DNA from 2 places in the Paenibacillus hunanensis genome. Region 2 is predicted to be linked to the other one. Evidence: a T-box and tRNA genes for the amino acid it is inferred to sense, from the RefSeq annotation. Region 2 holds a T-box; the other holds one or more tRNA genes.
What was found. The T-box of region 2 lies ahead of SK066_RS05960 (valine--tRNA ligase). A T-box ahead of a tRNA ligase gene usually reads a tRNA of that ligase, here a tRNA-Val.

Region 1: it encodes a tRNA-Val, which carries the amino acid that the T-box ahead of SK066_RS05960 (valine--tRNA ligase) is inferred to sense. The anticodon was not compared.

Annotation. Positions count from the first base shown of each region.
Region 1 is NZ_CP139194.1:1,995,761-1,999,190, forward strand. Features, by position in the region: gene SK066_RS08070 (stalk domain-containing protein) at 43-807, shown strand; gene SK066_RS08075 (VanZ family protein) at 898-1,437, opposite strand; tRNA gene SK066_RS08080 (tRNA-Val) at 1,699-1,770, shown strand; gene SK066_RS08085 (hypothetical protein) at 2,120-2,326, shown strand; gene SK066_RS08090 (hypothetical protein) at 2,444-2,686, shown strand; gene SK066_RS08095 (hypothetical protein) at 2,910-3,218, shown strand.
Region 2 is NZ_CP139194.1:1,485,462-1,488,891, reverse strand. Features, by position in the region: gene SK066_RS05960 (valine--tRNA ligase) at 1-1,600, opposite strand, end outside; T-box leader at 1,691-2,003, opposite strand; gene SK066_RS05955 (RluA family pseudouridine synthase) at 2,182-3,246, opposite strand; gene hemL (glutamate-1-semialdehyde 2,1-aminomutase) at 3,256-3,430, opposite strand, start outside.

The sequences.
Region 1 (3,430 bases), 510 kb from region 2:
CACATCGCTTGCCGAATATGACACCGCAAAGGAGATCTAATAATGAAAACTAAAAAATGGGTAGCAGCAGCAATGACAGTAGGCATGGTAATGACAGGCTCCGCAGGCGTATATGCCGGCACACAGCTGGAAGCGATCAAAGCGTACATGAATCACGGTATCAAAATTGAAGTCGATGGCAAAGCCTATACACCAAAAGGTGCTAACGGTGCAGAACTCGCACCAATCACATACAATGGTTCCACCTATCTGCCAGTTCGCTCACTTGCCGATGCACTGGATGTTCCGGTCAACTATAATGCATCTCAGGGTAAAGTATCGATCGGTAACGGAAGCTCATCCACAGGCTCGACTTCTGGCAGTGGAAGCACATCTACAGGCAACACATCGAATAGCAGCGTAAAAGCTGTTTCTTATACAGCAGCTCAGATCCAGCAAATGAAAGAAGCGCGTAGCGGCTTCGGTGTACCAAGCTTTACAACCCCATATGCTCCGACCAAAATCGGTAGCCAAGATCAATTCGTAAAAGTAGCAGCCGCTGACGGCGCAGACAGCGTCAACCTGCTCTACAAGCATATGATCGTATCCGCAGCAGCCCGCGACAATAGCGGCGGTGACTTCGGCAACGGTGGTACCAAGGTACAGCTGGCTAACGGCGCAGCAGGTACGTATTATGCATCTACAGCAACAGAGACAGCTTCGCTAGCATTTGAGCTGGATGGCAACTACTTCACACTGCGCGCACTGGACGGTTTGCTGACAAAGGATCAGCTGGTTGCAGTGGCTGGTTCGGTGAGTAAGCTGTAAGCACGAGATCGGGTGTGCTGGTGAATAGTAGGTGTAATTGTAATAGCTGAATGAGACGCTAAAAGCGGCAGGGAACGATCCCTGCCGCTTTTAATGGTTAACTCTTTTGACGAACAGAGTTAATTCAGGCAAGAAAGGTATATCCCAATTCAGCTTGACCCGAATCAGCTGTAACATACATGCCAGCGCATATCCAATATGACAACCGATCATATTGATCATCACATCATCGAGATCAGCGATACCGAGCATCGATACGAATTGAAATGCTTCTATCCCTGTAATAATCAGCAGGCAAATGCCTATCGTTTGAACATAATTAAAATTTCTCCGCACAAAAGGTAATAAAAAGCCTAATGGAATCAATAAATAGATATTCGCAAACAGCACTCTGACAGGAGCGCCTGCATAATCACCCTCACGTATATAAAAGCGATAGGTCGTATATAAATCATCAAAAGGAGTCAAATTCACATTCCAAAACCCAGCTTGCCTGGCATAATAATGACCTTTGATCGTAGTAATCATAGCGCCTACATGTCCAAAGAATTTTAAGCAGATGATATCGAATAGGATGATAAGATATAAAATAAAAATATGCTTTAGCCGTATTTTTCTAAGTCTATACATAATCGTTCATCCTTTGGTTTTTGTAATAAAGGTTTAGATGATATAGAAGTAGCAAGCGGATATTGGCTACTGCGCTATTGTAGCATTATTTATTGAAACGCGATCCCAGCTTCTTTTCGCTAAGATTGAATAGGTACATGTGATCAGCGAAGAGGATTGCTTTATAAAAGCCGCCTATTACGTCGCTGCAATAAAAGCGAGTTATTTATTACTTGACGCACCTTACAGGATTTGATATATTAAGTTTTGTTATTATAATATGACCTGTTAGCTCAGCGGGAGAGCACTATCTTGACAGGGTAGGGGTCAGTGGTTCGATCCCACTACAGGTCATCAGAAATTATCGAAAAAAGTCCTTGAGAAATCAAGGGCTTTTTTGTTTATATACAGATGCTTATTTAATCAACATATACGTTAAGGGACATATTGGGGACAAGCTTCGATTCTAATGTATCTACAAGTATATGTTCCGTACACCATTGCTAAATAATTTAATTTATCTGCTTACATATAGAAGGAAAAGATACATAAACAGCGAATTAAACATGAATCGTATAAAATTCAACTCCAGACGCATTGGCCTGATCTTAAATACATGAATGATAACTAGCTTTAAACGTGCAGGATAATGCTGTATTTATTATCCTATCGCCGCGTATTCAAATCGAAAGGAGGCGCCTTCATGAGACGGATTCTATCGCTTATTCTGTTCCCATTGATCTTTGTATGCGTCATTTTGTTTCCGCTGATTACACTGGCACAGACCTTAATACTGGCACTTCGTGATGTACCGATGTCTGTAATTGTATTTGCGGTTTTGCTGTTTATATTGTTTAGAGTCGCTGCGCATGTATACCATACAAGCAAAATGCGTCTGACCAATCGTTAAGTCTCTATTTTCAAAAGCAACGCTACTAGCACCAAACCATCAATGGATACAGCTACAAGTATCCCGGTTTGGAGTTACTAGCGTTGTTTTTATGAGTACTTGTAAGGAGGCGAGCGTATGTCCCAACCAGCCTATGCTTATATTGATCGATCGGTGCTGCACGTATTTCATGTGCTCGCTGATTATGAAGCGGCATGTCTGCATGCTAGAGGGCGTGTAGTGGAATATAGAGGTGCGCATGAATATGGCTATCCATTGCTGGATGGCGAACCATTAATTGTTTATACGGAGACAATGAAGGAGAAGAATAAACGCAGCATTCCATCGTACATTTGTGCGGCGATTGACGCGTTGAAGTAAATCATGAGCGGAGCAAGCAGATTAGCATGAACGATGCTACCTGCAATTCAAATGATCCAAAAAATTCAGATAAGCAAAAGAATAACAGGATACAGTGCTCTGTATTCATTCTAACCCAACTTGATTTCCTTTCGCTGCTCGTACACAAGCTTGCGCTGGCAGGCGCTTTTTGCTTTGTGTATAATAAAGCTTTGGAAATGAGCAAAACAAGAGGAGGCGCATGATGGCACAACGTTATCGTATTACACGAGACAACCAGCAAATTGATAATGAGCAAAAAGCGATTACGCTTGAGGAATGCAAGGCGTATTTTGATACTCAGCCTGATATGGAATATACATCCGTATTTACAGTAAAGGGCGAAGCGACCATGTCGATCGAGGGCGACTTCTTTTTATGGCATACAGGCACAGCGGTTATTCCTTTCCGTCATTATGGCGGCGACCTGTATGTATCTGGCACCAATGAAGCCGTTATTCCGAAAATGATCGAAGTGGCGAGCGTTCTGCGCGCTGATATCGCTGAAGATTAAGATACGGATAAACAAGAGGTCTGGACGGTAATCATCGTGTGATGGTGATCGCTTCCAGGCCTTTTTTTGCTTGTTTTTTAAGCTAAAATCATGCTCTATTTACAAAAAAATCTATTTATGTATTCAATTTAGATAAGTTAGTTTAAGAATTTTTTAAAGCAACGCTTTTTTTGTTGAAAAAGGATATATTTACCGTATAATTTATATATGCT
Region 2 (3,430 bases):
TCTTCTGACCGTCAGCTGCACGAACGAGACCATGCATGAGTACATCCTTAAACGGAATCTGATCGGTAAACTCCAATCCGGTAAAGATCATACGCGCAACCCAGAAATAGATAATGTCATAGCCGGTTACGAGCAGATCGGTCGGATAGTAGCGTTTCAGGTCTTCCGTTTGATCTGGCCAGCCCAGTGTGGAAAATGGCCATAGCGCAGAGCTGAACCATGTATCCAGTACATCATCATCCTGGCGCAGCGTTTTGCCTGCATGCTCTGGCAAGCCTGTTGGGTCTTCAGCCGAAACGATAATTTCGCCAGTTTCCTCACAGTACCATGCCGGGATACGATGTCCCCACCAGAGCTGACGGGAAATACACCAGTCGCGTACATTTTCGATCCAGTTCAGATACGTTTTCTCAAAACGATCCGGTACGAAGTTCGTGCCATTGCCACTGCGTTGTGCTTCGATCGCTTTATCTGCCAGTGGTTTCATTTTAACGAACCATTGTGTGGACAGATACGGCTCAACTACAGCGCCTGTACGCTCGCTATGACCTACCTGATGCAGGTGATCTTCGATTTTGATCAATACGCCAGCTTCTTGCAGGTCTTTGACGAGCTGCTTACGTGCATCACTGCGATCCATGCCCTGATATTTATCCGCATTTTCGTTCATGATGCCGCCTTCGTCCATCACAACGATCTGTTGCAGATCATGACGCTGACCCATTTCAAAGTCGTTTGGATCGTGAGCTGGTGTGATCTTGACTGCACCACTACCAAATTCACGGTCTACATAATCGTCAGCAATAATCGGAATCTCGCGGCCCGTAATTGGCAGTACGAGCATTTTGCCGATCATGTCGCTATAACGCTCATCCTTCGGATGAACAGCAACCGCTGCATCGCCCAGCATCGTTTCTGGACGAGTCGTTGCTACAACAATGGAGCCACTGCCGTCTTGGAGCGGATACTCCAGATGGTACAGATGACCGTTCACTTCTTTGTATTCAACCTCAATATCCGACAGGGCAGTACGCGCCTGCGGATCCCAGTTGATGATGCGTTTGCCACGGTAGATCAGCCCTTTTTCATATAGGGTTACGAATACGTGGCGAACCGCTTTGGACAGACCTTCATCCAGTGTAAAACGCTCACGGGAATAGTCCAGCGAGAAGCCCATTTTCGCCCATTGCTCATGGATCGTCTCGGCGTATTTATCCTTCCATTCCCATACCTTCTCCAAAAACTTCTCGCGTCCCAGATCATGACGTGTGATGCCTTCGGCACGCAGATTTTGCTCAACCTTAGTCTGTGTCGCAATCCCTGCATGGTCAGAGCCTGGCAGCCAGAGTGCGTCATAGCCCTGCATACGCTTCGTACGAATCATAATATCTTGCAGTGTAAAATCAAGCGCATGACCAATATGCAGCATACCGGTTACGTTTGGCGGTGGAATTACGATCGTATATGGTGTAGCATCCGGGCGCTGACCCGCTTTGAAAAACTCATTTTCCATCCAGTAATCGTACCATTTGCGTTCGGCCGCTTTCGGGTCGTACGTCGTTGGCATCGAGGTTGTTGCTGTGTTGTTCGTCTCTGTCATGCAGATCCCTCCATCAAGTTTCGATCATTAGTATTGGACAAGCGTGTATTCATACCCTTTCGGCGCATAAAATAAAAAAAGCCCTTCGTCTCAAAGGACGAAAGGCATTGCTCTCGTGGTACCACCTTTGTTTCGTTACCTGCTGAAGGGCAGTGCAATTATAGCCTGACCCATATGGATCGCTATACGCGTGGTAACGACACTCGAAGGCAGATAACGGCTGCTACCGGTCTATTCTAGCTCCGTCTGTCGCCAGCCATTTGACTATGCAGGAACAAGGACGGGATTCAAATAAACGACTTCCGGGCGACTTCGACGTCTCGTATCCTGCAGAACCTTTCAGCGCAGCAGTTCCGCTCTCTAGAGGCCGATAACATCTACTATTCCCGTTCATAGTCTGTATGATTGATCAAGCTATATGGTGCAATAATTTCACTCAACATCATAACTTGGTAACCGTGGAAAGTCAATATAAAGCTAACATGAATACGGATGCTTGTGTCCTTCTCGCAGTGAAGTGCAGCTCTTATGAATAGATATATCAATGAAAGAAGTTCCTATACCTATTTCTTGAGCTACCTTTACAGCAATTTCAATCCCCTTGCCGCTTGTTCCAGATCAGCAGGCCACGGGTCGTTGATGCTCAACGGCTCGCCTGTCCATGGATGGGTGAAGCCAAGCTGTTCGCCGTGCAGTGCCTGACGTGGGAGCAGGTCAGGTTTGCCGCCGTACAGTGTGTCGCCGATTAGAGGGTGACCCACATAGCTCATATGCACTCGGATCTGGTGTGTGCGGCCGGTTTCAAGCTCGAGTTGAACAAGACTGGCTTTAGGAGTTGTACGTAAGCATTGGACATGTGTGATCGCTGCCTGTCCGCCAGGTGAGACGCGGCGGCGTTGCTTGTGATGACGGTCTTTGCCGATCAATTCATCAATCACGTTTAAGCGTTCATTTACTTTGCCATGCACCAGTGCGACATAGCGACGATGGATGGATTTGCTGCGCATTTGTTCATCGAGCAGGTAGAGTGCAAGCTCGTTTTTGGCATATAGGACGGGGCCTGTTGTATCCTCATCTAGTCGATGTACATGACGAACGGCACAGGATTGACCTGTTTGTTCGTAGTAGGCTGCAACTGCGTGGGCGAGCGTAATCGTTGCGTCATTGGCATCGGATGGATGCACATTCATACCGGCTGGCTTGTGGACAACGAGTACATAATCATCCTCGTATAGCACTTCAAGATTATAGCTATAATCCGGCTGGAAACCGTACGGAGTATTAGGAAATACGCGCAAGCGGATATGATCACCCTGTAGCTGAATTTCACCACGTGATTGCAGCAATCCAACAATTTTAGCTGGAAATGCTTCGCTTTTAAGCCATTCCATCATCCGTACATGTCGACCCTCTGGCCGTTCGAGATCAAGGCTACGATCTGGTATGATCTCCAGCCACTCTCCGCGGCGAACCGCATGCTCAGTCGGTAGCCATTGCTTAGGACGATGTGTAGCGACAGGCTTTATTTGATCCGAACGCTGGAAAGAGGCAGTGGGTGTCACTGCCTCTTCCTGTGGTGGATGTCCAGCTACGGATGATACTGCTTCTTTCGCAGGTTTATTTTGATCTGCATCCGTCATTTTCATCGTCCTCCATTAGAGCGACTTCATCACTTCACGATGAGCCGCGATTGTTGCATCAATATCCTCGTCACTGTGTACAGCCGAGATGAACATGCCTTCAAATGGAGATGGAGCAACACTAATGCCGTGGTTCAGCATGCCGCCAAAGTAGCTCTTAAAGCGCTCCATATCACTCAGCTTGGCTGTA